3 regions of the Halomonas flagellata genome follow, and region 1 is predicted to be linked to each of the others. Evidence: predicted binding sites of a transcription regulator. Region 1 holds the regulator's gene; each other region holds the start of a gene.
The links. Region 1 encodes FNR, which switches genes on or off when oxygen is low (the NO sensors DNR and NnrR bind a similar motif). Its sites were predicted from a motif close to TTGATNTANATCAA; they were not measured.

Region 2: the regulator FNR is predicted to act here: its motif matches at 1,932-1,945, upstream of MKP05_RS19540 (bifunctional enoyl-CoA hydratase/phosphate acetyltransferase).
Region 3: the regulator FNR is predicted to act here: its motif matches at 7,926-7,939, upstream of hemN (oxygen-independent coproporphyrinogen III oxidase).

The regions. Positions count from the first base shown of each region.
Region 1 is NZ_JAKVPY010000015.1:13,888-24,371, forward strand. Features, by position in the region: gene MKP05_RS13070 (hybrid sensor histidine kinase/response regulator) at 1-434, opposite strand, end outside; gene MKP05_RS13075 (hypothetical protein) at 539-1,054, opposite strand; gene MKP05_RS13080 (sodium:solute symporter family protein) at 1,150-2,946, opposite strand; gene MKP05_RS13085 (DUF4212 domain-containing protein) at 2,953-3,213, opposite strand; gene MKP05_RS13090 (DUF294 nucleotidyltransferase-like domain-containing protein) at 3,740-5,563, shown strand; gene MKP05_RS13095 (3'-5' exonuclease) at 5,612-6,238, shown strand; gene ttcA (tRNA 2-thiocytidine(32) synthetase TtcA) at 6,370-7,272, shown strand; gene fnr (fumarate/nitrate reduction transcriptional regulator Fnr) at 7,489-8,232, opposite strand; gene hemN (oxygen-independent coproporphyrinogen III oxidase) at 8,334-9,749, opposite strand; gene MKP05_RS13115 (sulfite exporter TauE/SafE family protein) at 9,845-10,484, opposite strand, start outside.
Region 2 is NZ_JAKVPY010000034.1:14,849-25,332, reverse strand. Features, by position in the region: gene MKP05_RS19545 (acetate/propionate family kinase) at 1-426, opposite strand, end outside; gene MKP05_RS19540 (bifunctional enoyl-CoA hydratase/phosphate acetyltransferase) at 419-1,855, opposite strand; gene MKP05_RS19535 (CmcJ/NvfI family oxidoreductase) at 2,089-2,910, shown strand; gene MKP05_RS19530 (DUF4202 domain-containing protein) at 2,988-3,578, shown strand; gene MKP05_RS19525 (DUF6746 family protein) at 3,601-3,825, opposite strand; gene MKP05_RS19520 (hypothetical protein) at 3,852-4,127, shown strand; gene MKP05_RS19515 (C45 family autoproteolytic acyltransferase/hydrolase) at 4,144-5,199, opposite strand; gene MKP05_RS19510 (dienelactone hydrolase family protein) at 5,201-5,965, opposite strand; gene MKP05_RS19505 (ABC transporter substrate-binding protein) at 6,207-7,412, shown strand; gene MKP05_RS19500 (branched-chain amino acid ABC transporter permease) at 7,497-8,795, opposite strand; gene MKP05_RS19495 (branched-chain amino acid ABC transporter permease) at 8,792-9,799, opposite strand; gene MKP05_RS19490 (ABC transporter ATP-binding protein) at 9,814-10,484, opposite strand, start outside.
Region 3 is NZ_JAKVPY010000007.1:103,464-113,947, reverse strand. Features, by position in the region: gene MKP05_RS07720 (nucleotidyltransferase domain-containing protein) at 1-237, shown strand, start outside; gene MKP05_RS07715 (hypothetical protein) at 234-716, shown strand; gene MKP05_RS07710 (glutathione S-transferase family protein) at 744-1,499, shown strand; gene MKP05_RS07705 (ribonucleoside-diphosphate reductase) at 1,521-2,261, opposite strand; gene MKP05_RS07700 (ribonucleotide reductase barrel domain-containing protein) at 2,337-5,570, opposite strand; gene ubiT (ubiquinone anaerobic biosynthesis accessory factor UbiT) at 5,604-6,089, opposite strand; gene MKP05_RS07690 (helix-turn-helix domain-containing protein) at 6,297-6,464, opposite strand; gene hemN (oxygen-independent coproporphyrinogen III oxidase) at 6,418-7,803, opposite strand; gene MKP05_RS07680 (Rrf2 family transcriptional regulator) at 8,238-8,681, shown strand; gene MKP05_RS07675 (c-type cytochrome) at 8,819-9,130, shown strand; gene nosR (transcriptional regulator NosR) at 9,464-10,484, shown strand, end outside.

The DNA.
Region 1 (10,484 bases):
ACGGCGAAGGAGGTGGCCACCGCCTTCAGCTGCAGGGCGATGTAGGGCAGGGTGCCGATCAGCGCCACCAGGCTGGCGAAGGCCGCCAGCGACTGGGTCTTGCCGTAGCGCGAGGCGATGAAATCGGCGATCGAGGTAACGTTCTGGTGCTTGGCGACGCGGATCATCTTGGCCAGCACCGGCCAGAACAGCAGGAACGTCAGGATCGGCCCGGCATAGATGCTGGCGAAGGACCAGCCGGCGGTGGCCGCCTGGCCCACGGCGCCATAGAAGGTCCAGGAGGTGCAGTAGATGGCCAGCGCCAGGCTGTAGATCACCGGGCGGCGCCGGCTGGCGCCGTGCTCGCGGGCACGGCGGTCGCCCCGCCAGGCGATGGCGAACAGCACGGCGATGTAGAGCAACGAAACGGCGATCAGCAGCCAGCCAGCGAACATGCGCACTCCCCCCTGTGTGCGCCCATTCTAGGGCAATGCCGCCCGAGAGGGCAGCCGGGCGTCGCTCGGTCGACCGCTGGCCGTCAGTTGCCAGGGAAGGCAGGTCACTCCTCGGTGCATACCGCCTGGAACAGGGGGGCTTCGGCGTCGATACTGCTCAGCTCGGCGAAGCGTGGCCGGCGCTCCTCACCCACGAGGGGCAGCTTGGATTGCGTGGTGCAGTTCATCAGCCAGGCCTGGTGTGACACCTGGTCCACGTACTGTCGTTCGAAGCGATAGAGAATGAACTCGACCAGTCGGTGGTGCTCCACCTGCGTCGGGACCAGGTTGTCCCGGTCCACGACGCTGAAGGCCGTGGTCATGGGGAAGATGTAGGTCCAGGGACGCCAGAAGGCACCGCCCTTCTCGATGGAGACGACCCGAGCCGACTCGGGCAGTTGGAGCTGTTTCTGGCTGAACCAGGAGTACTCGTAGTGTATCTGGTAGCCCAGCATGCCGAGGCCGGCACAGACGGGGATGATCCAGCGTGGCAGCCGCTTGCCGCTGACGAGACGCAGCAGCAGGCCGATCCCCGCGGCGCCCAGGCCGGCAAAAATCGCCCCGATCAAATGCCATAACATAAATCGACCTTCCTGAAAGAGATCGGGCTTCCCCATGGAAGCCCGATCCGGTTTGGGTCCCCGACCCGGAGCCCGGGTCGGGCAGCCATTATGGCTTAGTGGCCGGTCGCGATACCAGCACCCTTCGGATAGCGGACGCTTTCCACCAGGTCCTGGATTTCCTGCGGCGGCTCCTCGGTGGCGCTGGAGACGGCGAAGGCCACGGCGAAGTTGAAGATCGCGCCGACCGCACCGAAGGAGAGCGGCGAGATGCCCAGGATCCAGTTGTCCGGCGTGTTGGGCAGCATGTTGGTCTCCGGAATGAAGAACCAGCCCAGGTAGGTGAAGATGTAGAGCAGGGTAGTGCCCAGGCCGGTCAGCATGCCGGCAACGGCGCCCTTGTTGTTCACCCGCTTGGAGAAGATGCCCATCATCAGCGCCGGGAACAGCGAGGCACCGGCGATACCGAAGGCTAGCGCCACCGTCTGTGCCGCGAAGCCCGGGGGATTCAGGCCCAGGTAGGTCGCCAGCAGGATGGCGCCGGCCATGGAGATCCGCGCCGCCAGCATCTCGCCCTTCTCGGTGATCTTCGGGTTGATCATGGTCTTGATCAGGTCATGGCTGATGGCCGAGGAGATGGCCAGCAGCAGGCCGGCGGCCGTGGACAGTGCCGCAGCGATACCACCGGCGGCGATCAGGCCGATGACCCAGCTCGGCAGGTTGGCGATCTCCGGGTTGGCGAGGACCAGGATGTCGTTGTTGACGGTAAGTTCGCTGCCTTCCCAGCCACGTTCTGCGGCGGTTGAAGCGAAGGCTTCGTTGCCGTCGTTGTAGACCTGGATGCGGCCGTCGCCGTTCTTGTCCTCGAAGGTGATCAGGCCGGTCTCTTCCCAGGTCCGGACCCACTCGGGACGCTCCTCGTAGAGGATGGGGTTGGTGGCGGCTTCATCGTAGTTCTCGACCTGGCCGGCCATATCCGGATAGACGGTGGTCATCAGGTTCAGGCGTGCCATGGACCCCACCGCGGGAGCGGTCAGGTAGAGCAGGGCGATGAACACCAGGGCCCAGCCGGCAGACCAGCGCGCATCGGCCACCTTCGGCACGGTGAAGAAGCGGATGATGACGTGAGGCAGGCCCGCGGTACCGACCATCAGCGACAGGGTGAACAGCACCATGTTGAGCTTGTTGTCGACATCGGCCGTGTAGTCGCGGAAGCCCAGCGCATTGATCACGTCATCCAGCTTCGCCAGCAGCGGCACACCGGACTCGGAGTGGGTGCTGAACAGGCCCAGGCCGGGAATGGGGTTGCCGGTCAGCTCCAGCGAGATGAACACGGCCGGGATAGTGTAGGCGATGATCAGCACGATGTACTGGGCCACCTGGGTGTAGGTGATGCCCTTCATGCCGCCGAAGACCGCGTAGAGGAAGACGATGAAGGCCGCGATCCAGATGCCCCAGGTATTGGAGACTTCCAGGAAGCGGGAGAAGGCCACGCCAGCACCGGTCATCTGGCCGATGACGTAGGTGATCGAGGCGACGACCAGGCAGATCACGGCGACCAGGCGGGCGGTGTTGCTGTAGAAGCGGTCACCGATGAAGTCGGGCACCGTGAACTTGCCGAACTTGCGCAGGTAGGGCGCCAGCAGCATGGCCAGGATGACGTAGCCACCGGTCCAGCCCATCAGGAAGGTGGAGTTGGCGTAGCCCCCGGAGGCCAGCAGGCCCGCCATGGAGATGAAGGAGGCCGCGGACATCCAGTCGGCGGCGGTCGCCATGCCGTTGGTGATCGGGTGCACGCCGCCACCGGCCACGTAGAAGTCCTTGGTCGATCCGGCACGGGCCCAGATCGCGATGCCGATGTAGAGGGCGAAGGAGGCCCCTACGAACAGCAGGTTGATGGCAAACTGACTCATGCTGGCTTACTCCCCGAGTCCGAACTGTTTATCGAGTCGGTTCATCTTCCACGCGTAGAAGAAGATGATGCCGATGAAGGTCAGGATCGAACCCTGCTGGGCGAACCAGAAGCCCAGGTCCGTACCGCCGATGGGAATGGCTGACAGCAGGGGACGTAGCAGGATGGCGAATCCGTAGGACACCAGCGCCCAGACGATCAGGCAGCCGGCAATCAGACGGATGTTCGCCTTCCAGTAAGCAGCGGCATTGGATTTCTCATCTGCCATGGTGTTGCTCTCCACTTGTTATTGAGAGGGTGAGAAGGTGCGCCGATCATTCCACAAGCCCCATCGGGGCAATCGCACGTATACAACGACTCCCCCTCGAACGGTCCTCCTGTACGAGGATATTGCCAGCCTGTCGGTGACAAGGATTGTCGACGTGCGATTGCCCCGCATGACTCATGGTGGATACTGGGCAATGAACGGGAAAAATAAATCCCAGACTTTGGTATCATGAATAAATAGCGATGGAATGTCGTTTGTAGTTTTCTTTACATATCAGCACTTTATTAGCTGTTGTGGCCGTAGGTTGCGAGTCATCCAGAGGGGGCATAGGACGATGGTCTAGCCGGCCAGGTATGGGACGATGGTCTAATCACGCAGGGCGCTATGACGTTGGTCTAATTCGGAAAGGATAGGACGATTGTCTAGGTTCTTTCCTGGATCATCACTTTGCTATCTTGAAGTCACCGTGGCCGTGACGGGCCTATGAACCTGCGGGGTGAGACAGCCGCCTAACGAGGACAGCCCCATGGTCGATGTCGATCTCTCTCAACCGCCCTTCACCTTCCTGGATGATGAAGGACGCGCGCGCGTTCGCAGTGGTATCGACCTGGCCTATTTCGATCGTGACGAGATCATTCTCGAGGCCGGCCAGCCCGGTGAGTTCGTCTTCATCATCCATAAGGGCGAGGTCGCGGAACTGGACACGACCCTTCCCGGTGCGCGCGAGCGCATCGGCCACTACACCCATGGCGACCTGTTCGGTGCCATCAGCATCCTCAACGGCAAGAGCCGCTATCGCTTCCGCGCCGAGCAGGAGAGTCTCTGCTATCTGCTGCCGAAGGCCCTGTTCCTGCAGTTGTGCGACGACTATCCGGCCTTCGCCGAGTTCTTCCGCCAGACCCTGGCCCACAAGGCCCGCCTGTTGACCGAGCAGCGCGCCGAGGGGGGGGTGACCATGGCCGGCTTCATGCTGGCCAGGGTCAGCGAGTGCATGCGCCAGCCGCTCTGCGTGGGGCCGGCGTCGACCATCGCCGAGGCGGTGGCCACCCTGCATGACAGTCACGCCGATAGTCTGCTGGTCAACGGCGAGCAGGGGGCGGGCATGGTCACCAAGACCGACCTGCTCAACGCCCTGGTGCTGGAGGGGCGTGAGCAGGACAGCCCGGTGCAGGCGGTGGCCCACTTCGAGCTGGTGACGGTGACGCCGGACCAGTACCTGTTCGAGGTGCTGGTGGTGATGACTCGCCACAAGGTGGAGCGGGTGGTGGTCATGGAGCAGGACGCGCCCTGCGGCGTGGTCGAGCTGACCGACGTGCTCAGCTACTTCTCCAGCCGCAGCTACGTGGTCAGCCTGCAGGTGGCGCAGGCGGACAGCCTCGAGGCGCTGGCCGCGGCCAGCCGGCGTACCCCGGAGCTGGTGAGGGCGCTGATGGCCCAGGGAGTCAAGCTGCGCTTCGCCATGGGGCTGCTGGCGGCGCTGAACGGCCGCATCATGAACAAGGCCTGGGGCTTTCTGATCGACGAGCGCTACCACGGCGACAGCTGCCTGATGGTGATGGGCAGCGAGGGGCGCGGGGAACAGATTCTCAAGACCGATCAGGACAATGGCCTGATCCTGGCCGATGACCTCGACTGGCCCGACTGCGCCGAGCAGATGCAGCGACTCACCGACACCCTGATCGAGCTCGGCTATCCGCCCTGCCCGGGCAATATCATGGTTTCCAACCCGGAGTGGGTGGGCAGCGTGACCCAGTGGCGCGGCCGCATTGCCCGCTGGGCGGCGGGCCGCGACGGCGACAGCCTGATGAAGCTCGCCATCCTGCTCGACTCCCACGCGGTGGCAGGCAACCCGACCCTGCTCGAGCAGGTCCGCGAGGAGCTGTTCGAGCGCTGCTCCCGGGACGAGATCCTGCTCTCCTACTTTGCCCGCCCGGCATTGCGCTTCTCCACGCCGCTGACCCTGTTCGGCTCGTTGAAGAAGCCCCAGCACGGCATCGACATCAAGAAGGGCGGCATCTTCCCCATCGTCCACGGGGTGCGTGCCATGGCTCTGGAGCGCGGCATCCGCCTGACCTCGACGCTGGAGCGCCTCGACGCCCTGGCCGAGGACGGTCGCCTGGAGGCTCGTTTCGCCGAGGACCTGGGCGAGGCGCTGTCACTGTTCACCCAACTGCGCCTCGAGCAGCAGCTGGCGCGCCTGGACGGCGATGGCAGCAAGGGCGGGAAGCCCGATCGGGTGGTGGTGCAGGAACTCTCGTCGCTGGAGCGCGACCTGCTCCGCGAGGCGCTGCACATCGTCAAGGATTTCAAGCAGCGCCTGTCGCATCGCTTCCATCTGGAATACTCATGACGCGCGGCGCTCTTTCAGGGATCGACAACAACAACAGGAGGTCACTCCATGCTCAAGGTACTGCGCCGGGCCGCCGACCGGCGTCGCCAGGCCGACGGCTATTATGCCTGGTTGTTCCAGCCCTACACCGGCGACGAGCTGGTCGCCATCGATAGCGAGACCACCGGGCTCGATACCCGCAGTGCCGAACTGGTGTCGCTGGCGGCGGTGAAGATTCGCGGCGATCGGGTGCTGGCCAGCGAATCACTGGACCTGCGCCTGCAGCGGCCCGCGTCGCTGAGTGGCGACTCGATACGCATCCACGGCCTGCGTGGCATCGACCTGGAGGGTGGCGAAAGCATCGGGGCGGCACTGGGCCGCTTCCTTGACTTCATCGGCAACCGGCCGCTGGTGGGCTGGTGCCTGGATTTCGATCTGTCGATCATCAACCGGGAGTTGCGGCCGCGCTTCGGCTTCGACCTGCCCAATGCCGGCATCGACGTGGCGCATGCCTATGTCCGTCAGCTACGCCGCAGCCATCCCGAGGTCGAGCCGGGCCTGCGCTTCGAGCAGGTGGCCGGCGCCCTGGGAGTGCCGGTGATGGGACGCCACACCGCCCTGGGCGATGCCGTGACCACGGCGCTGATGTATCTGCGCCTGGAGCGAGGCGCCATGCTGGCGAAGCGGAGCTCGTGAGCCCCTCGTCTCGAGGGGCAGCCACGGCATGGGCATCCTCCGGGCCGTCGACGCCGTACCGTCGCCAGGCGGCGGCGGTGGTGGTAGGATAGGCACCCGTGATTTCCAGCCGCTCTGGCAGCGCCCCGACCATGCAAGACGCCGTGATCTTCGACCCCAACCCTGCCGATGCTCCCGCCACAGCAGGCGACGCCACCACCCTCGATGCCAGGGGCAAGCGCGAGTTCAACAAGCTGCAGAAGCGCCTGCGACGCCAGGTGGGCAATGCCATCATCGACTACGAGATGATCGGCGAGGGCGACCGGGTGATGGTCTGCCTGAGCGGCGGCAAGGACAGCTACACCATGCTCGAGATCCTGCGCAGCCTGCAGCGCAATGCTCCGGTGCGCTTCTCGCTGGTGGCGGTCAACCTCGACCAGAAGCAGCCCGGTTTCCCCGAGCAGGTGTTGCCCGAGTACCTGGATGGCATCGGGGTGGAGTACCACATCCTCGAGCGCGACACCTACTCGGTGGTCAAGGAGAAGACCCCCGAGGGCAAGACCACCTGTGCGCTCTGTTCGCGGCTGCGTCGCGGCTCGCTCTACGGCTTCGCCGAGGAGATCGGTGCCACCAAGATCGCCCTGGGCCACCATCGCGAGGACATCCTCGAGACGCTGTTCCTCAACCTCTTCTTCGGCGGCAGCCTCAAGGCGATGCCGCCCAAGCTGCTCTCCGACGACGGCCGGAACATCGTCATCCGTCCGCTGGCCTATTGCCGGGAGGCGGACATCGCCGAGTTCGCGCGGCTGATGGACTTCCCGATCATCCCCTGCAATCTCTGCGGTTCCCAGCCCAACCTGCAGCGCCAGGTGGTCAAGGAGATGCTCGCCGAATGGGAGGCCAGGCACCCCGGCCGGCTCGAGAGCATGTTCAAGGCGGTGACCAACGTGGCGCCCTCGCAGTTGGCCGACCGCAAGCTTTTCGACTTCGCCGGCCTGGAGGAGAAGCAGGCCCGGCGGCAGGCCGACCGCATCGATATCCGCCAAGAGTCATAAGCTGGAAGAGCGGCGCTTCGCGCCTGGAAGCTTAAAGAAAAAACCTTGACGCCAGGGCTGGTGGCAACATGCTGATTTCCAGCTTCCAGCTTCCAGCTTCCAGCTTCCAGCTTCCAGCTTCCAGCTTCCAGCTTCCAGCTTCCAGCTTCCAGCTTCCAGCTTCCAGCTTCCAGCTTCCAGCTTCCAGCTTCCAGCTTCCAGCTGGCGCGCAGCGCCTCAGCGCGCGCCTTCCTCCTCGGCGACCTGTGCCAGGGCCGCCAGGTCGAGGATGTTGACCTCGCGGCCGGAGACGGCCACCAGCCCCTGCGTCTGGAAGCGGCCGAGGATGCGACTCACCGTCTCCACCGCCAGCCCCAGGTAGTTGCCGATATCGGCCCGGGACATGGAGAGGCGGAAGCTGTAGGGCGAGTAGCCGCGGCGGCGGAAGCGGTCGGAGAGGCCGGCGAAGAAGGTCGCCAGGCGCTGGTCGGCGGTCTTGCGGGACAGCAGCCGCATCATGCGGCGGTCGTCGCGCATCTCCTTGCTCATGCTGCGGTAGAGCTGGGTGCGCAGCTCCGGCAGCTCCTCGGAGAGGGCGTCGAGGCGGTCGAAGGGAATCTCGCAGACGGTGGTGGTCTCGAGCGCCACCACCGTGCCGGGATAGCGCGCCTCGTCGATGCCATCGAGGCCCACCAGCTCGCTGGGCAGGTAGAAGTTGGTCAACTGGTCCTCGCCGCAGCCCTCGGTGGTGACCTGCTTGAGGCTGCCCGAGCGCACGGCGTAGATGCTGGTGAAGGCGCTGTCCTGGCGGAACAGCGCCTCGCCCTTCTTCAGGGGAGCGCGGCGCCGGATGATGGCGTCGAACTGGTCCATGTCCTGGAGCTCGAGTGCCAGCGGCAGGCAGAGCGAGCTGAGGCTGCAGGTCTGGCAGCGGGTCTCGTGCAGCAGGGAACGCCGCCTGCCGGTCGCGGTATCAGGCATGCTCTCCTCCATGATGGTGACTCTGCCACCATTATGGGGGATTCGTCCGGGCCGGCATAGCATCCCTTTGGAGGTAGCCTCCGGCCATCGGAGGTAGTCCCTCACCGGAGGCGTGAGCGGGGCGAGGCCGGCTGGTCCGGGAGCTGGGGGTCGAAGGCCATGGCGAGGTGCCGGAGCAGCAGCCGGCCGATCGGCGTGACGACGAGCCGGGGGCCGGCACGCTCCACCAGGCCATCGCGCTCGGCTCCTTCCAGCCGGGCCAGGACATCGGCCAGCCGGGCCTCGGCATCGACCCCGAAGGCCTGGCCCAGCGCCTCGAGATCGAGGGACAGGTCGCATATCAGGCGCTCGCTGGCGTGCCGCCGCAGGCAGTCGTCGAATGTCAGGCGCCGTCCGCGGTCGGTGGCCAGGCGGCCGGCATCCAGCGCCGCCTCATAGGCGGCGAGCCCCACGGGGTTCCGGGCGTAGGCGTCATCGACCCGGCTGATCGCCGAGACGCCGAGCCCCACCAGGTCGCACCGGGCGTGGCTGGAGTAGCCCCGGACGTCGTGCGTGAGGCTACCCTGGCGCTGGGCCTTTGCCAGGCTGTCGTCGGGGCGGGCGAAGTGGTCCATGCCGATGTGCACATAGCCCGCCGCGGTCAGCATCTCGAGGGTGGTATGCAGCATCGCCAGCGTCTCCTCGGGCCCGGGCAGGTCCTCGGCGTGGATGCGGCGCTGGGGCGTGAAGCGTTCGGGCAGGTGAGCATAGTGGAACACCGACAGCCGGGCCGGGGCCATGGCGATCACCTGCGCCAGGGTCTCGGCGAAACTGTCGCGGGTCTGCAGCGGCAGGCCATAGATCAGGTCGAGGTTGAGCGAGCGGAAGCCGAGGCGGTCGGCTTCGTCGATCAGCGACTCGGTGAGTACCCGGGGCTGGACCCGGTTGATCGCCTGCTGCACCCTGAGGTCCAGGTCCTGGACGCCGAGGCTCAGGCGGTTGAAGCCGAGTGCCTGCAGATGGCGCAGGGTGAGGACATTGGCCTCCCGGGGGTCGATCTCGATGGCGTAGTCACGCTCCCTCGAGCCCGAGAGCCCGAAACGGGCATCGAGGCGATCGATCAGGTCGCTCATCTGGTCGAGGGTGAGGAAGGTCGGGGTGCCGCCGCCCCAGTGCAGCTGCTGGACCTCCCGGGCGGCGTCGAGATGGCGGGAGGTGAGCACCATCTCCCGGTCGAGGCGCGACAGGTACGGCTCGGCCAGCCGCGTGTCCCCGGTGGCGATCTTGTTGCAGGCACAGTAGAAGCAGGCCTGGCGGCAGAAGGGCACATGGACATAGAGCGACAAGGCACGGCCCGCGTCGTTGCTGCGGGCGAGGGCCGCGGTGAAGTCGTCGGGCCCGAAGTCCTCCCGGAAGCCGAGGGCCGTGGGATGTGAGGTGGGGCGCGGGCCGCAGGCGTCGTAGCGGCGCAGCAGTACCGGGTCCCAGGCGAACTGGGCGGAACCCCCTGGGCCTTCGCGCGTCGCGTGAGCGGACATGACGGCACTCCGGATGATGGACATGCCTCGATGGTAGCGAGGGCGACCCCCGGCCGTGTTGAGCTGCGTCAAGCGGGAACGAGATCGTCGGGGGGTCAGGCGTGGCCGCCGGCGGGCAGCAGCATCCAGAGCTGCCACAGGGCGAAGGCGATGATCGACGCCGCGGCCAGGGTGCGGGTGGCGCGGTGGCGGATCAGGCTGCCGAGCTGGCGTGTCGCCAGGCCGGTGACCAGCAGGGCCGGCAGGGTACCCAGGCCGAAGGCGCCCATCAGCAGGGCGCCCTGGTGCGGGGCGGCGGTGGCCAGGCTCCAGGCGAGCATGGAGTAGACCAGCCCGCACGGCAACCAGCCCCAGACTGCCCCCAGCGCCACCGCCTGGGGAACCTTCACCACAGGCATCAGCCGCCGGCCCAGCGGCTCCAGGTGGCGCCACAGCCGCTTGCCGACGGCCTCCACCCTGAGCAGCCCCTTCCACCAGTCGGCGATATAGAGCGCCATCAGGATCAGCATCACCGCGGCCAGCCCCTGCAGCACCAGGCGGGCCGTGGGGGTGATGGCGACCAGGGTGCCGAGCCCGGCCACCAGCGCACCGGCGGTCATGTAGCTGGTGATGCGCCCCAGGTTGTAGCCGAGCAGCAATCCGGAGAGCCGTGTCGGGGAGCGCAGGCTGGGGGGCACGGCGAAGGTCAGCACACTCATGATGCCGCCGCACATGCCGATGCAGTGGGCGCCGCCG
Region 2 (10,484 bases), on a different contig from region 1:
GCGCTCGGCGAGCCGCGCCACCGGGGCCAGGCAGAAGTGCTGGTGCAGCGGGGCCAGGGAGTTGAGCGCCTCGAGCTCCTCGACGATCGCCGGGGTGAGCACCACCGGGCGGTGGTAGCGCTGCCCGCCGTGCACCACCCGGTGGCCGACCACGGCGAGCTCGAGGTCGGGCATGGCGTCGATCCACGCCAACAGCCGGGTGGTGGCGTCCCGGTGGTCGAGCCGCTCGGGCAGCGGTCCGGGGTCGGCGTCCAGGGGCCGGCCCTGGGCATCGTGCAGCTGGAAGCCCGGCGTGGCGGTGCCGAGCCCGGCGAACTGGCCGCGGTAGCGCGGGGTGAGGGCGCCCAGGTCGCGGGCGTCGTCCAGGGGGTAGAGGGCGAACTTGAGGCTCGAGGAGCCGCTGTTGAGGGTGAGGATGTCACTCATCCCGACCTCCCGCCTTGCCAGGCAGGCCCTGGCGTTTCTGGTGGTCGGCGAGCAGCAGGGCCAGGGCGCAGGAGGCCATGCGGGTGATGGCCTCGTCGGCGCGGCTGGTGAGCACGATGGGCACCCGGGCGCCGATCACCAGGCCGGCGCCGGTGGCATCGGCCAGGTAGGTGAGCTGCTTCATCAGCATGTTGGCGGCCTCCAGGTCGGGGGCGACCAGGATGTCGGCGCGCCCGGCCACCGGGGAGTCGATGCCCTTGGCCTTGGCGGCGGCCTCGGAGATGGCGTTGTCGAAGGCCAGCGGGCCGTCCAGGGTGCCGCCGCGGATCTGGCCGCGCTCGGCCATCTTGCACAGGGCGGCGGCGTCCAGGGTGGAGGGCATGCGCGGGTTGATGGTCTCCACCGCGGCGAGAATCGCCACCCTGGGGTCGTCATTGCCCAGGGCGTGGGCCAGCTCGATGGCGTTCTGGATGATGTCGCGCTTGTGGGCCAGGCCGGGCGTGATGTTGATAGCGGCGTCGGTGATGAACAGCGGCCGCGGGTAGGTGGGTACGTCGAAGGCCATCACGTGGCTGATGCAGCGCTCGGTGCGCAGGCCGCTGTCGCGCTTGAACACCTCGTGCATCAGCTCGTCGGTGTGCAGGGCGCCCTTCATCAATGCCTCGGCGCGCCCCTCGCGCACCAGGGCCACGGCGCGCTCGGCGGCGGCGTGGCTGTGGGGCGTGTCGATGAGTTCGTAGTCGTCGATATCGAGCTCGGCGGCGTCGGCGGCGGCACGGATCCTGGCCGCGGGGCCGACCAGGATCGGCACGATCAGCCCGTGGCGGGCGGCGGCCACGGCGCCGGTGAGCGAGACGTCGTCCACCGGGTGCACCACCGCCATGGGAATGGCGGCGGGGTGGTCGGCGGCGGAGAGGATCTCGTGCAGGCGGCCGCGTTCGGCCAGGCGCACGGTGGGCAGCACGGCCCGCGGGCGGCGGATCTTCTCGGTGGGGGCGAGCACCCGCGCCTCGCCCTCGATCACCACCTTGCCCTTCTGGTTCTCGCAGCGGCAGTCCAGGGTGAGCTGATGGTGTGCCTCGTCCTTGGCGGTGACGCGCACGCTGACCCTGAGCACGTCGCCCAGGTTGACCGGGGCGCGGAACTGCAGGGTCTGGCCCAGGTAGAGGGTGCCGGGGCCGGGCAACTGGGTGCCGAGCACCGTGGAGATCAGGGCGCCGCCCCACATGCCGTGGGCGATCACCTCCTGGAAGCGGGTGCTGCGGGCGAAGTCGTCATCCACATGGGAGGGATTGACGTCACCGGACAGGATCGCGAACAGCTTGATGTCGTCCAGGGTCAGGCGCTTCTCCAGCTGGGCCCGGTCGCCCACCTGGATCTCGTCGAAGGTGCGGTTCTCGATGTAGCGGTCGTCGGATGGGGCATCCATGTCGGGGAACTCCGGTCGTCAGGCACGGCAGCGCAGGGAGAGACTTCCAGCATAGCCGGTCGTTAGGGGCGCCGTGTTGATCCAGGTCGGGGTCGGGGCCATGCACCTCCGGGCGCATTTGAAAGCGCCCGCTCGAAGCCATATACCTGATAGGGACGGAACCGACAGGCAAGCTACCGCGCCGCCACGGTGACATCACACCGGATGCGGCCAACCGACCGGGAGGCAATTACATGCAGCGCACGACCGACATGCCCGCCAGCGTCACCGCGACACTCACCTATCTGGTCAAGCGCGATGCGAAACCCTACGTGCATACCGAGGCGCTGACCGGTGACAGTGAGCCGCACTATGTTGCCGAGCAGGAGGCGCGCGAGGTCACGCTATACAATGGCCGTCCGTTGGCGGACGGCTTGTCCCTGGACACGCAGGGGTTCGAGCTTCACCAGCGGGAGACGGCGGTCGACGATCTCTACGACGATGCGACGGTCGAAACCGCCTACTATGCCGAGGTCGAGGCCTTGATCAAGGAGCTGACCGGCGCGAGCCGGGTCGTCATCTTCGATCACACCCGGCGCAGCGACGCCGAGCAGCGCGATATTCGCGGCCCGGCCTGCCGTGTGCACAATGACTATACCGAGCGCTCGGGGCCCGAGCGTATCCGCGACGTGCTGGGGCGGGACGAGGCCGCCGCGCTGGAAGCGGTGCCGGTGGCCCAGATCAACCTGTGGCGCCCGATACGCGGGCCCGTGAAGCGCTCGCCGCTGGCCTTGCTGGACGCCTCGACGCTCGACCCCGGCGACCTGCTGGCCACCGATCTCGTCTACCCGGATCGCCTCGGTGAGATCTACCACCTGGCCTACCATCCGCACCAACGCTGGTACTATTTTCCCGACATGCGCCGCGACGAAGCCTTGCTGATCAAGGGGTATGACTCGCGTCGCGACGGCCGTGCCCGCTTCACCCCCCATACCGCCTTCCAGGACCCCAACACGCCGCCGGGCGCCCCGCCGCGCGAGAGTATCGAGGTCCGCACCCTGGCCTTCTTCGGTTAGGCTCCCGCCACCCGGGCGTGGGCCGCCCCGATCCTGTTACCCTCTGACCAAGGCCCATCATCGCAAGGAACCGTGCCATGACCCCCGAGACCCCCTTCGACAAGACCCTCGCCGCCATCGATGCCCTGCACGCGGAGGACCCGCGCCGTGTCGAGGTCGATGGCGAGTCGCTGCCGCTGGAGCTGTGGCATGGCCGGCGGATGAGTGCCTGGCTCGAGCAGCTGGTGGATGCCCCGGACGAGCTGGTGCAACTGGCGGTGCGGGCGCAGCACCTGCAGCGCTGGCAGGTGCCGCGCGGCGACTACCCCGAGGGCCGGGTGGGCTATCTCACCTGGCGACGCGACCAGGGCAAGCGGGCCGGCGAGACCACGGCGCGGCTGATGGAGGAGGCCGGCTACGCGGCCGAGCAGGCCGAGCGGGTGGCGCAGATGATCCGCAAGCAGGGCCTGGGGCGCGACGCGGGCACCCAGGCGGTGGAGGACTGTGCCTGCCTGGTGTTCCTGGAGAACTACTTCGCCGACTTCTCGAAGCAGGTGGAGCATGACCACCTGATCCGCATCGTGCAGAAGACCTGGAAGAAGATGTCACCGCGGGCCCACGAGCTGGCACTGGGGCTGCCCATGGCGGCCGAGGCGCGTTCGTTGGTCGAGGAGGCCCTGGCGGGCTGAGAGGCCGCCGCCGCGGGGCAGCTCACTTCACCAGCGTCTGGGCGGCGTCGAGGTAGGTCTCGCCGTTGGCGCGCACGCGCTCGACGTCGCCGGTCTCCGAGCCCAGGTGGACCTCTTCCAGGGTGATGGCCATCTCGGCCGTCTCTTCGTTGATCTTCTCGAGGGCGTTCTCGCTGACCTGGCGCAGGAATTGACAGGGTGCGGCATGGCGCCTAGATTGATCATTGCAAATGATAATTGTTATCATTTACGGGGATGATCAAGGAGGACAGCATGCCGTACCGCATCAATACCGGACTCAAGGGCGCCAACCCGACCCTGCAGATCTGCGATGCCAGCTCGGGCTCCGTGCGGGTGGCCTGGGAGTACCCCCGTCGCGACCCCCACCTCTCGGAGGAGGAACTCGAGCTGCTGCAGTTCAGGCGCGAGGAGGCGATCCATGACCTCTTCCACCGCCTGTTCCTGCTGACCACCGAGCAGTACCTCAAGGGCGAGCTGGACGAGGCGCCGGCGCTGGGCGCCTGGCGCTGGCGGCAGGCAGGGCGCTAGGCGTGCCGGCGCCGAGCTAGGCGGGGTCGAGGGTCACGCTCAGGATATCGGTGGTCTCGCAGGGCTTGCCGTGGCGCAGGGTGAGGCGGCGTTCGCTGAGGTTCATGACCACGGCGAACAGCGTCTCCATGCGCTCCTCCGGTGGCTGGTCGGGGTTGAAGTGGCGGCAGATCGACAGCGGGGCGTCGTGGTGGTCGCTGAGGATGTCGAACAGGGCGGCTTCGTCGACCTCGACGTGGTCGGGCAATTGGTCGCGCAGTAGCCGGTCGAGCCTCGCCAGGCGTGGGCGGGAGTCGGGGCGCGGGAAGTCCTCGACCTGGCAGGTGGCGGCCCGGGCGTAGAGGTGGTTGGTGTGGGTGACCATGCCGTGTTCGGGGGCCAGCCGGCCGGGCTCGCCGGGGTGGACCTCGAGGCCGGCGGCCTGGCCGTCGGCGCTGGCGATCAGGAAGTGGGCGGGGGAGCAGACCCGGTCGCGGGTAGCCACGGCCACGGCGCTTTCCAGGTCGGGGCTCTCCAGGATCTTGCGCAGGGCGACATGGATCGGCAGGCCCTGGCCACAGGTCCGGGAGCGGATGGCATTGAGGCAGACGCCGATGCCGTGGGCGTTCATGCCGATCTTGGCCACCATGCCGGCCTCGCCGATGCTGAGCAGCGGGGCGGCCTGATCGCCGGTGATCTTCAGCGCCACGACATTGTGCAGCTGGTCGGTGCGCCAGTCCCAGTTCTGGGCCAGCCATTGCTGGCCGGCGCGTTGCAGGGCGAAGGCAGAGCAGCCGCCGCTGGCCCGGGTCAGCGAGATCTCGCTGCGGCAGTTGAGGGTGAGGATGTCGGCGAGGTCGACCCCGGCGCCGCGGGCGATGCCCGCCATCTCGTCGAGGATTTCGGGGAAGCCGCGCTCGATCATGGCGGCGAAGCGGTCGGCCTCCTCCCGGGCCTCCTTCCAGCGGATGCCGACGAAGTCGAGGAACAGCCGGTCGTAGACCTCGATGCTGCGGTGGATGAGCCGGGCATGGGCCAGGCCGTGGGCCTCGCCGATCGCGTGGCGGCTGCCGGTCAGTTCGGTCAGGCGCATGTCACAGCACCTCGTCGAGGAACTCGAGGAAGGCGGCCCAGGACTTCTCGTCGGCGCGTTCCTGGTATCGGTCGCTGCCGAATTCCGTGAAGCCGTGGGGGGCGCCCGAGTAGACCTGGATCTCGTAGGTGGCGCCGGCGGCCTCGAGCTCCTCGGTCAGGGTGGTGACATCGCTCATGGGCACGGCGCTGTCGGCACCACCGTGGGCGATCAACAGCGGCGGGACCTCCTCGGGCCATGCCTGGCCCTCCGGGGTGCCCAGCCCCCCATGGAAACTGGTGTAGCCGGCCACGCCTTCGGCCTCGCTGGAGCGGGCGATCTCCAGGGCCACGGCGCCGCCGAAGCAGTAGCCGATCACCACGGCGGTCTCGGCGGCTCCCTGGTTGCGGGCCTCGGCCAGGCCGGCCAGGGTCAGGGTGCGCATGCGTTCGCGGTCCTCGTAGAGGGCACGGGTGGCGGCCTGGCGGGCCTCGGTGGTCGCCGGGCGGTTGCCCTGGCCGAAGAGGTCGACGGCGAAGGCGTCATAGCCCTGCTCGGCGAGCATGTCGGCGCGCTGGCGCTCGTAGTCCCCCAGGCCATCCCAGTCGTGAACGATCAACACGGTGCCGCGCGCCTCGCCTTCGGCGGCGGCGAGATAGCCCTCGAAGGCTTCATCGCCGACATCGTAGAGGACGTCGTCGCCGGCAGGCGTGAAGGCATGGGCATTGGCGGCCAGGCCGAGGGTGGCCAGCAGCACGGTGGAAGCGGTCCGGGGGCGCATGGGCATGGGGGCTCCTGTCGAATGGGCGGGGATCCGGCCTCTCAGTATAGGCAACCGGCGCGGCCAGTCGTCCGACAGGGTGGCAGGGCCGGAGACGGTGGGTGCGCTCGGGCGGTTGGCAGCGCATCGGCGATGCCCAACGTTGGCAGCACGGGCTTGTGTTTTGGACCGTTGCCTTCCAGATTTAGGTCGTGAAGCTATAACGATGCCAATCGCGCACGCAGTCATATGAAGGGGAACGACAATCATGAAGAAGAACGTACTGTCGATGGCGGTGGCGGCCTCCGCCCTGGCCTTGGCCGGAGCCGCCCATGCCGAGGTGAAGATCGGCTTCCTGGGCGGGTTCACCGGGGGGATCGAGAGCCTGACGCCGCCGATCTTCGATGGCGCCCAACTGGCGGTGCGACACGTCAACGAGCAGGGCGGCATCCTGGGCGGCCAGGAGCTGGTGATCCCCAGCGGTGACACCACCTGCAGCGATGCCTCGGCGGCTTCCAACGCGGCGGACCGCATGGTCAATTCCGAACAGGTCACCGCCATCGTCGGGGCGCTGTGCACCGGCGCCACCATCGCCGCGGCCAACAACGCGGCCATTCCCGGCGGCGTGACCATGGTCTCGCCGGCATCCACGGCCCCGGCGGTGAGCGAGCTGGACGACAACGACCTGGTGTTCCGCACCGTGCCTTCCGATGGCTTCCAGGGCGAGATGCTGGCCAAGCTGCTGCTGGAGAAGGGCATCGACGAGGTGGCGGTCACCTATGTCAACAACGACTATGGCCGCGGCCTGGCCGATGCCTTCGCCGAGGCCTTCGAGGCCAATGGCGGCCGGGTGGCCGAGAACCTGGCCCACGAGGACAACCGCGCCGACTACCGCTCCGAGCTGGGTGCGCTGTCGGCCTCCGGGGTCGAGACCCTGGTGGTGCTGGCCTATGCCGATACGTCCGGCCAGACGGTGCTGCGCCAGGCCTACGAGGGCGGCATGTTTACCCAGTACGTGGGCGGCGACGGCATGGTCGGCGACAGCCTGGTCGAGGCGGTGGGGGCCGATGTGCTCGAGGGCATGGTCGCCACCCGCCCGGGCAGCCCCGACCTGCCGGGGACCGAGATCTTCAACGAGGCCGCCCAGGCAGCCGGCTTCGACCCCAGCGCGGTATTCGCCGCCCAGGCCTACGACGCCGCCTTCCTGCTGGCCCTGGCCATCGAGCAGAACGGCAGCGCCGAGCGCGAGGGGCTCTCCGAGGCGCTGCGCAGCGTCTCTTCCGCCCCCGGCGAGGTGATCCTGCCCGGCGAGTGGGAGAAGGCCGTGGAGCTGATTGCCGCCGGCACCGAGATCAACTACGAGGGCGCCTCCGGCCGCCACGAGTTCGACGAGAACGGCGATGTGCCGGGCGTGGTGGTCGAGATGGTCGTCGAAGAGGGCCGCTTCGTCGGCAGGGGCTTCGTGGATCTCTGATCCCCCTGGCCCGATGCACAAGCCAAGGCCCCGGCGGTCAGTTCAAACCGCCGGGGCCTTTGTCTGGCCGGGTGTCGCGGGACGTCAGCCGTGGTGCTTGACCTTCTCCGGCAGCATTCCCTTGGGCGCGAAGCGCAGCACCAGGGTGATCAGCAGGCCGATCACCAACACCCGGGCCTGCAGGGCGCGGCTCTCGAGGTGGCCGGGCGCATCCCAGCCGAAGGCGCCCTCGCCGAAGCCGATGGCCAGGTGCATCAGCATTAGCGCCAGCGGCTCGGACATGATCCAGATGAGGTAGACCGCCACGGCGCCGAAGATGGTGCCCAGGTTGTTGCCCGGCCCGCCGAGGATCACCATCACCAGCACCAGGAAGGTGTGGTTCAGCGGCAGGAAGCCCTGGGGGTCGAAGATGCCGTTGAAACTGGTCAGCGCCGCCCCGCCGATGCCCATCAGGATGCAGCCCAGCACGAAGATCTCCAGGCGGCGACGGTTGATGTCCTTGCCCATGGCCGCGGCAGAGACCTCGTTGTCGCGGATGGCGCGGATCATGCGGCCCCAGGGGGCGTGATAGGCGCGGTGCAGCAGGAAGAAGATCGCCGCGATCATCACCGCCGTGACCGACAGATAGAGTGAGCGGGACACCACGAAGCCGAGGTCGCCGGCGCCGGGTGTCGGCCAGGGCAACGGCGAGACGGTGGCGGTGCCGCGGGTCAGCCAGTCGGAGTTCTTGAGGAAGGCCTTGATGATCTCGGCGATGCCCAGGGTGGCGATGGCCAGGTAGTCACTGCGCAGCCCCAGGCAGATATGACCGATGAAGTAGCCGATGCCGCCGGCCAGCATCCCGCCGACGATCCAGCCGGTCCAGGCCGGCAGGCCCAGGCCGCCGATGAAGCCGGCGCGCGACTCGATCTCGTCGGTGACCCCGCGCAGCACGCTGATCACCATCAGGTAGAGCACTACCGCCAATGCCACGGCGATCACCGTGCGCAGCCGCTTCGGCACCCCCAGGCGGTCGAGCTTGGTGGCGCCATAGACCACCAGGGCGGCACCGAGCAGGTAGAGCAGCGCCAGGCCGAGTTCGCCGGGCAGCTCGCTCTCCCAGAAGGCGTCGTTGACCGGTACGCTGAAGAACATGGCGCTGAAACCGCCCAGGGCGACGAAGCCCATTACCCCGGCGTTGAACTGGCCGGCATAGCCCCACTGGATGGTCAGCCCCAGCGCCAGGATGGCGTAGCAGGCGGCTTCCACCAGCATGCGGGTACTGTAGGCGATGCCCATCACGGCATAGACGCCCAGCACGGCCACCAGCAGGGCGGCGAACAGGAGCACCTCGCGCCGCGGGAAGCGCCGGACGGGGGGCTGGGATCGGGTCGTGTCGGTCATGTGATCACCTTGCCCTTGAAGAGCCCGGTGGGGCGCCATACCAGGATGGCGACCAGGATGAAGAAGGGCACCACGATCTTGTACTCGGTGCCGACGAAGGCCAGGCTGCGCGGCAGTTCCAGCCACTCGGGGAAGTGCTGCTGGAGGGGGCGCAGCAGCACCGTCCAGTTGAACACCGCGAGCGTCTCGGCGAAGCCGACCACGAAGCCACCGGCGATGGCACCAAAGGGGTGGCCCACGCCGCCGACGATGGCCGCGGCGAAGATCGGCAGCAGCAGGAAGAAGCTCAGGTCGGGCTTGAAGGTCACGTCCAGCGACAGCAGGGTGCCGGCGATGGCGGCCAGGCCGCCGGCGATCACCCAGGTCACCGCCACGATGGTGTGGGTGTTGATGCCGGAGGCCTGGGCCAGCTCGGGGTTGTCGGACATGGCGCGCATCGCCTTGCCCAGCCGCGAGCGGCTGAGGAAGAGGTGCAGCCCCACCACCGCGGCGATGGTCAGCACGAAGAGGATCACCTGGGGTTCGGTGACGACCACCGGGCGGGTGATGGTCTCGAAGGGCAGGTCGATCCGGTAGATCTCCTTGCGTTCGGCGATGTAGAGGTTCCGGCCGCCGGTGCCGGCGAACAGCCGGATCACCCCCTGGAGCATCAGCGCCACGCCCAGCGAGGCGATCACCATGACGATCGGCTTGACCCCATGGGCGCGCAGCGGCTTGTAGAAGGCGTGGTCGATGCCGACCGCCAGGGCGGCGGTGAGCACGATGGCCAGCGGCAGCATGACGACGGCGGTGGGCAGCCCCACTGCGCTCCCGGCGCCGGGAAAGGCCAGGGTCAGCAGCAGCACCATGGCGGCACCGAAGGTCATCATGTCGGCATGGGCGAAGTGGGCGAAGCGCATGATGCTGAACACCAGCGTCACGCCGACGGCCCCGATGGCGTAGATCGAGCCGGTCACGCTGCCGGCCACCACCACGTTGTTGATGAAGAAGACCAGTTCGTTCAAGGGATTCTCTCCTCTCAGCCGCCCAGGAAGCTTCTGGCGACCTCGGGGTCGGCCAGCAGGGCGGCACCGGTGTCGGTGAAGCGATTCTGGCCGGCGGCCAGCACGAAGCCCTTGTCGGCGATGGCCAGTGCCTGCTTGGCGTTCTGCTCCACCATCAGGATGCCGACCCCGGCGGCGTTGATCTCCTTCACCCGCTCGAGGATCTCGTTCATGTAGAGCGGCGAGAGGCCGGCGGTGGGCTCGTCGAGCAGCAGCAGGCTGGGCTCGGCCATCAGCGCCCGGCCCATGGCGACCATCTGTCGCTGGCCACCGGAGAGTTCGCCGGCGGGCTGGTGGCGCTTGTCCTGGAGCGGGGGGAAGAGCTCGTAGACCTGGGCCAGCATGCGCTTGACGTTATCGGGCTTGAGGAAGGCGCCCATCTCCAGGTTCTCCTGCACCGTCAGGCTCGGGAAGACGTTGTGCTCCTGGGGGATGAAGCCCATGCCCTTCTGTACCAGGCGGTTGGGCGCCAGGTTGTGGATCGGCTCGCCGCGCAGCAGGATCTCGCCCTGGCTGACGGTGAGCAGGCCGAACACGGCCTTGAGCATGGTCGACTTGCCGGCCCCGTTGGGCCCGACGATCACGCCGATCTCGTCGGCCTCGATCGCCATGTTCACCCCGTGGAGGATGTTCATGGCGCCGTAGC
Region 3 (10,484 bases), on a different contig from region 1:
CGCGTCTATCTGTTCGGTTCCCGCGCCGATGACACAGCTCGCGGCGGCGACATCGATCTGCTCATCGAGACCGAGATGACCGATGTCGACGAGATCGTCAGGGCCGAGATCCAGTTCCAGGTCAAGGTGCAGCAGAGGTTGGGCGAGCAGAAGATCGATCTGCTCATCGACTATCCGGGGCGCGGGGAGCATCCTCCGATCTTCGCCGTCGCCGAGCGCACGGGTGTGCCGCTATGACCGATATCGCCCAGCAACGCCTCCAGGATGCCTGGCGCCAATGCCGGAAACATCTGCATCATCTCAGGCATGCACTCCGCTCGTTGCAGGAACGGCTGCCGCTGTCGGGAAGAGGGCTCGCCGCCATGGACGACGAAGGCATCCAGGATCTCGACCAGTTCGTGCTTCGTTTCGGCAAGCTTCAGGATGCTATCGGCACCAGGTTGCTCCCTTCGGTGCTGGACTATCTCCAAGAACCCTTCGAAGACCTCCCGATGATCGACAAGCTTAACCGTCTGGAAAAGCTGGGATTCCTGGAAAGTGCCGAACAGTGGCAGCAGTTACGGGCGATCCGAAATCGCTTCGCTCACGACTATCCCGACGACCACGACAAGAACGCCGCACTTCTCAACCTAGCCATCGGGTCAGTGGACGAACTGATCGACCTGCTGCGTCGAATCGAGGAAAAATTGGACCTGCCGGCTCTCGATTCACACTGAGCAACAGAAGGCGTCGGAGATACCGTCATGTCCCATTCCAGCGAAGGACAGGCCCCGTCTTACCGGCTGTTCTACTCACCGGACAGCGCCAACCTGGTGATCCGCATGGTGCTGGAGGAGGTGGGCGCCCGCTACCGCGACGTGCGCATCGACTGCGCCAGGGGTGGCCTCGACGATCCGGCCTTTCGTGCCCTGAATCCCCAGGGGCTGCTACCGGTCCTGGTGGACGAGACCAGCGGGGTCCCCCTGTTCGAGACCGGGGCCATCCTGCTGCACCTGTGCGAGCGGCATGCCAGCCTAGCGATCACGGATCCGGCGCAACGAGGGGCCTTCCTGGCCTGGCTGTTCTTCCTCTCCAACACCCTGCACGCCGACCTGCGGCTGCGCTTCTACACCTGGCGCTATGCCGAAGGCAAGGCGGAGATCCAGCACCTTAGAGATATGCTGAGTCGCCGCATTCAGCAGCATCTGCAACTGCTCGAAGATCTTGCCGACCATGGCCAGGGAGCGGGGTTGCTGCCGAGTGGCCCCAGCGTGCTCGAGCCCTACCTGGCCTGCCTGGTTCGCTGGATGCAGCTCTACCCCCTCGACGCCCCCCTCGGTGGCATCGCCCGGGACGAGTACCCGCATCTCGTTCACCTGTTGAGGCGGCTGGAAGGCCGACCGGCCATCCGCCGCGCGGCGGCAGCCGAGGGCATCGAGGGACGCCTGTTTCTCACCCCCGACTATCCTCGCGGTGACCCGTGCCGACTCGTAGGTCACGCCCCGAACCAAATCGACTGAGCCACGCGCTGGCCGAGGCGCTTAGCCGCACTTCGACCAGCCGCAGCCGGCGTAGCAGGTGGGGCAGCCGTCCATCATGATCAGCTCGCCGTTGCACTCGGGGCAGTACCCGACCACGGTGGGCTTGCCGCTCTTGTCGTGGGCCTCGCGCTCGGCGTGGGCGATCTCCTCGGGGGTCGGCGGCTGCCAGGCATGGCCGCTGGCCAGCCGCTGGGCATAGCGGCTGACCAGCTCCTCCACGGGCACCTGGTTGCCGTCGATGTCGAGGAAACCGCGGCGGTAGAGGATCTGCTGGATCGACCAGGCGATGGCCGCGACCTCGGAGTCGTGGAACATCGGCTTGCCCCAGCGGTTCATGCCGCAGCGCACCAGGCCCTTGTCCCAGGCCACCTTGCGCAGGTCGGCCACCGCCTGGGTGACGTAACCGCCACGGGCGGCCAGCGACAGGCTGCGCATGGTGGCGGTGATCCACTGGTGCTCACTGGAGAGCTGGCCGGAGGGGAAGAAGAACTCCACCGGGCGCTCGATCACCACCCGCTTGCCGCCCAGCACGCCCTCCACCGGCATGAAGGAGACCAGCAGGTAGACCTTCTTGCGGCCCTCGGCGCCGACATAGGAGATCTTCTCCGACACGGCCTCCAGGGTGCCCTCGGGACGCGACGGGATGCGCACCGTGAGCGGGTTCTCGTCGGCGAGCGGCGGCGCTTCCACCGCCTTCTTGACGCTGTAGGAGACGATCTTCGAGGTGATTTCGACGGCCATCAGCGGGCTCCTCCGGAAAGTTGTTGGGTGGCGCAATGCTTCCATCGCTCGGAGCTGATCCGGCACAAGCCATTATTACCACTTGCCATAGGTGCCTTCCTTCAGCGCATCGTAGAGGTTCGCCGCGGTGTGCTCCTCGCCGTCGTAGATCACCTTCTCGTCGCCCTTGAGCTCCAGGGTCTCGCCGTTCTCCAGCTCGAAGACGTAGGTGGTGTTCTTGAGGTCGTCCTCGCGTACCAGCACGCCCTGGAAGGCCTCGGGGTTGAAGCGGAAGGTGGTGCAGCCCTTGAGCTGGCTGTCGTAGGCGTCGAGGTAGAGGCCCTTGAAGTCGTCGAAGGCGAAGTCGGTGGGCACGTTCACCGTCTTGGAGATCGCCGAATCGACCCAGGCCTGGGCCGCCGCCTGCACCGCCACGTGCTGCTTCGGGGACACCGCATCGGCGGTGATGAAGTAGTCGGGCAGGTCGCTCTCCACCGCGTCGGCGGCGATGAAGTGGCGGTAGGCGGCCAACTCGAAGGAGCACACTTCCACTTGCTCCTTGGTCTTCTTGCCCGCCTGGATGACGTTGCGGAAGTAACGGTGCGAGAACGACGGCTCGATGCCGTTGGAGGCGTTGTTGCCCAGGGACAGCGATATGGTGCCGGTCGGTGCGATGGACGAATGGTGGGTGAAGCGTGCGCCGTGCTCGGAGAGTGCGGCGACCAGTTCCGGCTCCACCTCGGCGATCTTCTGCATGTAGCGGCTGTAGCGGGCATGCAACAGGCGACCCGGCACCTTGTCGCCCACCTCGTAACCGTCCTTGGCCAGCTCGGGGCGTTCGCGCAGCATCTTCGGGGTGATCTCGAAGTCCTCGGCCAGGATCGGCGCCATGCCCTTCTCGCGGGAGAGCTCGAGGGCCTGCTTCCAGCCCTCGATGGCCAGGGTGCGGCTCACCTCCTCGGTGAAGGCCAGCGACTCGGCGGAGCCGTAGGGAATCTTGAGCATGGTCAGGGTCGAGCCCAGGCCCAGGAAGCCCATGCCGTGGCGGCGCTTGGCCTCGATCTCGCGACGCTGGCCGGCGAGCGGCAGGCTGCTGATCTCCACCACGTTGTCGAGCATGCGGGTGAAGATCGCCACCACCTTGCGGTAGCGCTCCCAGTCGAAGCGCGGCGTCTTGCCGAAGGGCTCGATGACGAAGCGGGTGAGGTTCACCGAACCCAGCAGGCAGGCGCCCTCGGGCGGCAATGGCTGCTCTCCGCATTGCCCCGTGACCAACCCATTGAAAATTACCGTATTGTTATCGACTTGGGTGGTGTCGTAGACGGCTTCACGACCCACATGCTGTATGGCTGCCACCGTGGCCATGAAGGATTGAGTCTTGCGCAGCAGCTTGCCCTGCACCCACTCCTGATACCTTTCGTTCTTGTAACCGAGCAGGAAGCCGACTTCCTCCATGAAGCGCTCACGGGATTCGCCGTCGATGATCAACTCATGATCGGCCTGGCAGGCATACTGCCGAGTTCCTCCCTTGCCATCCGGCAGCACTCGAGTGCCGGCCTCACGTCGCTTGTGGATACGACAGAAAATCCCCAGGTTGGCAAGCAGCGTCTGGACATCCTTGAGTAAGCTGACTTCGCTCGAAGCGAGGCGAACCGAGCAGCTCTGGCTATTGCTGGACACATTGACGGTACCATCTGCCTGAAACAGCCCGCGCAGATAGCCCTTGACGCACGCCTCGGTGCCCCGCCAGACCACCTCCGGCACCTGCAGCTTGGTCTCCCGGGTAAAACCGTAGTGTTCCAGGAGGCGGGCCAGGATCACCGAGCGAACAAAGACATGCTGGCGCTCGGCCACCGCTACAGGCGCCACCGCATATTGACGCGCCGTTTTGGCCGCACCAGCAATCAGCTCATTAACATACTCGGCTGTGATATCGGCCAGCTGACGGTCCTCTCCCCAGAAGTTGATGAGCACGGCCTCATGGCCGTTGCCACGGTGCGTGAAATGCCCATCGCCGGCAATCAAGCCTAGCAGGGTACCCAGCCGCTCATCACCCTGGTCACCGAACTGGCCCTTACCGGACTGTACCCATACGCTATCGCCCACCTGCAGTTCCTTGAGAGGAATCTTGCCTCGCTGGGTATAGAAATCATGCCATGCAGTCGCCTTGATTTCGTAACCTTCGCGCGTGGTGACCCGATAAACATCGGCTTGTCTGGCTGTCATGAAGGCAGGCACAGCCGGGCGGGTTTCAACCCCCCTGTCATCAAGTTCGAGTGCACGCTTGTCGACCGTCACATCGAGAGCATGACCCAGTTGGTAAAGCTCACCGATGGGCACCTGACCGAACTGGGTATGCAACCGGGTATCCGCCGTCACGCAGGGGTTGGTCGCGCGGATCTCCTCGCAGAACCAGTTGTTGTTCATGCGGTTGACTTGGTCGATCAGGATGAAGCCCGGCTCGGCGAAGTCGTAGGTCGAGCGCATGATGGTGTCCCACAGCTCGCGCGCCTTGATCACCTCGACGATGCGGCAGGCCACGCGGCCCTCGTCGTCGACGGTGTAGCCCTCCTCGATCACCGGCCAGTCGCGATAGATGAGCTCGTCGGGGCCCACGTCCTCCTTCTCGCCGGGGTGCAGCGGGAAGGCCAGCGGCCAGTCGGCGTCGCTCCTGACCGCCTCCATGAACTCGTCGGTGATCAGCAGGCTCAGGTTGAACTGGCGCAGCCGGCCGGCCTCGCGCTTGGCCTCGATGAACTGGCGGACATCGGGATGGCCCACGTCGAAGGTGGCCATCTGGGCGCCGCGGCGCCCGCCGGCGGAGGCCACCGTGAAGCACATCTTGTCGTAGATATCCATGAACGCCAGGGGGCCGTTGGTGCCGGCCCCGGCGCCGAACACGAAGGCGCCCCTGTGGCGCAGGGTGGAAAAGTCATAGCCGATTCCCGCTCCGCTTTTTAACGTCATGCCGGCATCCACCACCGCGGAGAGGATGTCGTGCATGGAGTCGCGGATGGTGCGCGACACCGTGCAATTGATCAGGCTCACCGCCGGCTTGTAGTCGTCGGCGCCGGCGTTGGACATGATCCGCCCGGCCGGAATGGCGCCGTTCTCCAGCGCCCAGCGGAACTTCGGCAGCCACTCGTCGGCCTGGTCGCCCTCCACCGCGGCCAGGGCGCGGGCCACCCGCTCCCAGGTGGCCGCCACGTCCTTGTCCACCGGGCGCCCGTGGCGATCCTTGAGCCGGTACTTGGAATCCCAGATATCACGGGAGGGGGCCTGCATCGGTACCTCGTTGGATGTCTTGACGGCCTTGGCGGAAGTGCTCATTCAGGGTCTCCAGAGAAGTCTAGGATAACGGGGTCAGTGATCGCGATGCGCCAACCGCTCGAGTCGCAGCAGCCATTCGCCCAGGCGACCCTGGGCCAGGCCCTCCTCGCGGCCATCGAGCAGGTTCTTGACCGTCAGGCCCAGCTCGGTGTCGCCCTCGATCAGCAGGCGACGCTGGAAGAACAGGCTGTCGGGGTCCTCGCGACGGGTGGCCAGGCAGAGGAACTCGCGCCAGCCGCCGTGGATGGTCGCCTCGCCGGCCCCGCGGCAGAGCACCAGGCGGCCCGCCTCGAGCCCCAGGGTCAGCACCACCCCCAGATCGTCGACGGCCAGGCTGACCCGGCGCCCCTCGAGGGCATCGAACTCGCCTTCCGCCAGCGGCTCGGCGAAGGTGCGGTTGAGCAACGGCTCCACCAGGCGACGCTTGACGGCGATGGGCACCCTCGGGTCGAGGGCACGGATCAGGCGGCTCGGGGCGGGTGGGCGCGGCAGTGACAGGGACGGGAAAGGCAGGGACATGCTAACTCTCCTGGTGACGTCGATGCGGCCGGGGCCGCCGAACCGCTCATCCTAGGCGTCATGAAAGACGTTCGCACTGACATGCATCAAGCCCTGGCCGGTGCGACCACTCGCACGGCCAGACACCATATATAGATCATTCGACCGCAGAAAGCACAAGATGTCGTTGAGCTTGACCATCAACGCTGCGACGGCCTACCGCTGTCGTCAGCGCTTGATGCCCGGCCGGCGGGCCAGCTTGTGCAGGTTGCTCGGGTCCATGGCGAGCCGCCGCGCGGCCGCCGCCCAGTTGCCCCGGCAGGCGGCCAGGGCAGCGTGAATCGCCTGATCAGACCGTGCGGGAATAGCGCCCCTCGCTGCGTGCCAGATAGGCATCGAAGGCCATGGCGGCATTGCGCATCATCAGTCGCCCGGCGGGCAGCACCTCGATCTCGCCCTCGCGGATCGCCAGCAGGCCGTCGGCGGCCATCTCCTCGAGTTCGGCGAGGGCGTCGGCGAAGTAGTCGCGGAAGACGATGCCGTGGGCGGCCTCGATCGTGGCGAAGACGATGCGGCCGTGGCACATCAGGGCGTTGATCACGTCGCGACGCAGGCGGTCGTCGTCGTTGAGGCGATAGCCGCGCATCACCGGCAGCCGGCCGGCCTCCAGCCGGTGCTGGTACTGGGCGGTCTCCTTGACGTTCTGGCTGTAGCTGTCACCGACCTTGCCGATGGAGGTGATGCCCAGGCCAATCAGGTCGCAGTCGGCGTGGGTCGAGTAGCCCTGGAAGTTGCGCTGCAGGGTGCCGTTCTCGCGCGCCAGGGAGAGCTCGTCCTCGGGCAGGGCGAAGTGGTCCATGCCGATATAGACATAGCCGGCCGCGGACAGCCGGCGGATGGTCAGCTCCAGTAATTCCAGCTTGCGCTCCGGGGGCGGCATGTCCTCGGGGCGGATCAGCCGCTGGGCCTTGAACAGCTCGGGCAGGTGGGCATAGCTGTAGGCGGCGATGCGGTCGGGCCGCAGGGCGATGATCTTGTCCAGGGTGACGTCAAAGCTCGCCACCGTCTGCAGCGGCAGGCCATAGATCAGGTCGACGCTGACCGACTGGAAGCCGGCCTCGCGGGCCGCCTGCACCAGGGCCACCACCTGCTCCTCGCTCTGGATGCGATTGACGGCCTGCTGGACGTCAGCATCGAAGTCCTGCACGCCGAAGCTGAGCCGGTTGAAGCCCAGGGCACGCAGCTCATGGATCTGCTCGGGGGTGACGGTGCGCGGGTCGACCTCCAGGGAGAACTCGCGCGCCTCCGGCGGGGCGAAGTGGAAGGCCGCGTCCAGTGCCTCCATCAGCTCGCCCAGCTGGGCGTTGCTCAGGTAGGTGGGGGTGCCGCCGCCCAGGTGCAGCTGGGTCATGCGCCGCGAGGCGTCGAACAGCGCGGCCTGGACCCCGATCTCCTGCTTGAGCCACTCGAGGTACTCGGCGGCCCGCTCGGTGTTGTGGGTGATGATCTTGTTGCAGGCGCAGTAGTAGCACAGGCTCTTGCAGAACGGGATGTGCACGTAGACCGACAGCGGCTTGGGCGACTCGGCCCGGTTGCTGCGCTCCGCTGCCGCGCGGTAGTCATCCTCGGCGAAGGCCGCATGGAACTGGGGCGCCGTGGGGTAGGAGGTGTAGCGCGGCCCCGGGCGGTCGTACTTCTCCACCAGGGGGCGGTCGAACGGGAGATCCTGTGGCATGTCGTGAAGCGGCCTCTTGAAGCCTGTATTCAAGCAAGAACGGGGGCAGGGCCCGCGGGCCCTGCCGAATGAGGGAAGTATGCCATCCGCTATCCGCGGCGTCGGTACCCTTCAAGAGGTAGCTGACCCAGGTCAAAGGAGGGAGGGCATGAGGAGATCAAGCGTTGACAACCTCCCTTAACATTCATGTAAATTACACTTTATGATATCGCCCGAAGGGCACCATACGGCCGACCAGGGTGGTTTCACGACTCGCCTGGAGCGGGCTGGCCCTGACGGCCGCGACCTGCTTCTGCTGTGGAGTGGGCGCCTCGTGCTGATGCGACCCGATGCCGCACCCCTGCCCGCCATGGGCACACGGGAACTGGTAAACTGAACAGACGTTGACCCATCGTTATCGACCGCTACCCAGCCACGAGGCGCCGGATCCTGCCATGCACCTGACTCGCTTTACCGACTACTCGCTGCGCGTGCTGATCTTCCTGGCCGTCAAGGGCGAGGAACGCTCCACGATCCAGGAGATCGCCGAGCGCTTCGAGGTCTCTCACAATCACCTGATGAAGGTGGTGCAGGAGCTCAGCCACAAGGGCTACATCACGGCCATTCGCGGCAAGAACGGTGGCCTGCTGCTCAAGAAGGCACCGGAAACGATCACCCTCGGCGCCCTGGTCCGCGACACCGAGCACGACCTGCAGCTGGTGGAGTGCTTCGGCGACCATAACGAGTGCCTGATCACTCCGGCGTGTCGCCTCAAGCCGATACTGGCCGAGGCCCTGAAGGCCTTTCTCGACGTGCTCGACCAGTACACCCTGGCCGACATGCTGGGGCCACAGCGTCCCCAACTCGCCCAGTTGCTGCGCATCGAACCGGCGTCGTGAACATGGCTGATGCGCTGAGGCGGGCTTATGCTGACACAGGTCAGTACCCCACCATCGGCCCACTGGCACCATGGGACCATTCGGCCCGGAACCCCGGGTCTCTTCAAGCCGGCAAGAACGCATCATGGAGATTGGTTATGAAAAGACTGGCCGCCGCCACCCTCACCGGCATCGCCGCCCTGGCATTCTCGGCCTTCGCCCAGGCGGAGCCCGACGGCGAGGCGATCTACAACCAGGCCTGCATGGCCTGCCACATGACCGGCGCCGCCGGCGCGCCCATCAAGGACGACGAGGAGGCCTGGGCGCCTCGCCTGGAGAAGGGCATGGAGACCCTCTACGACCACGCCATCAACGGCTTCCAGGCCATGCCGCCCAAGGGTGGGCAGATGAACCTGAGTGACGAGGAGGTCAAGGCGGCGGTCGACTTCATGCTCGAGCCGGTCCTCTGAGACCGAGCCACCCAGCAGGCCCGGCAGGACCAACCGCCGATGTGACGAGGCGTCATGCGGCATTCGCGGCATGGCGCCCCGTCGTTCTTCTCTCTTGAAGCCCCCTACCCTCACACCCTCCCCCCGCGTCTTCGATTTCGACGCTCCTACCTCATTGGGGTTACTCCCACAGGCTTGATCCACGTCACCGGCGACATGACCCATGTCAATTCGAGCCCATGGGCCAGCTGGCATGATAGAGCCAATTGCAAAAGATTCATTTCATGTGCCTGTTGACGAAACGCTGCCCTCCCGCAGGCACCACGCCACAGGTACGGAAACAAGGACCGCCCCATGTCCACCCGGCGCACCCTCACCTCCCTGGCCCTCACCTGGCTGCTCGGCCTGCTGCTGCTCGTCGCCATGCCGATCGCGCAGGCCATCGAGCTCGAGCAGGTGAGGCCGGGCTTCCCCGAGGCGACCCGCCTGGTCAGTGCCGAGGGCGAGCACCCCGCCATGGCCGTTCATGCCGATGACCGCCTGCTCGGCTATGCCTTCGAGACGATGGACATCGCGCCGATCCCCGCCTACTCCGGCAAGCCCGTGAACCTGCTGGTGGGCATCGATCTCGAGGGCAGGATCCGCCTGGCCAGCATCCTCGGCCACGAGGAGCCGATCATGCTGGTCGGCATCCCCGAACACCGGCTGGCAGACTTCGCGGATGCCCATGTGCCCCATCATGTGAACGACCGCCTCAAGATCGGCGACAACCTCGACGCCATCTCCGGTGCCACCGTCACGGTCATCGTGGTCAACGAGACCATCATGCGTACCGCTCGCCGGGTGGCCGCCGAGCAGGGACTGATCGCCGATCCCTCGGCCACGCCGCCGGCCCGGGTCCTGCCCAAGGTCTTCGAGCCCGCCGACTGGGAGACCCTCACCGACGACGGCACCATTCGCCGCCTGCACCTGACCCATGGCGAGGTCGACGAGGCCTTCGTCGGCACGCCCGCCGAGGACTACCTGCGCACGCCCGAACCGGCCGACAAGACCTTCATCGAGCTGTTCTACACCTACCTGAACCCGCCGACGGCCGGCCGCAACCTGCTCGGCGACACCGCCTACGAGCAGCTCATGGCCGGGCTCGACGAGGACGAGCACGCCATCGCCGTCATGGCTCGCGGCGACTACTCCTTCAAGGGCTCGGGCTATGTGCGCGGCGGCATCTTCGACCGCCTCGAGCTGTCCCAGGGCAACACCACCGTCAGCTTCCACGACAGCGACCACAGCCGCCTGGGCAGCCTGGGTATCGAGGGAGCGCCGTCGTTCGACGAGCGCGACATCTTCATCGTTCGCGACGATGCCGCCTTCGATC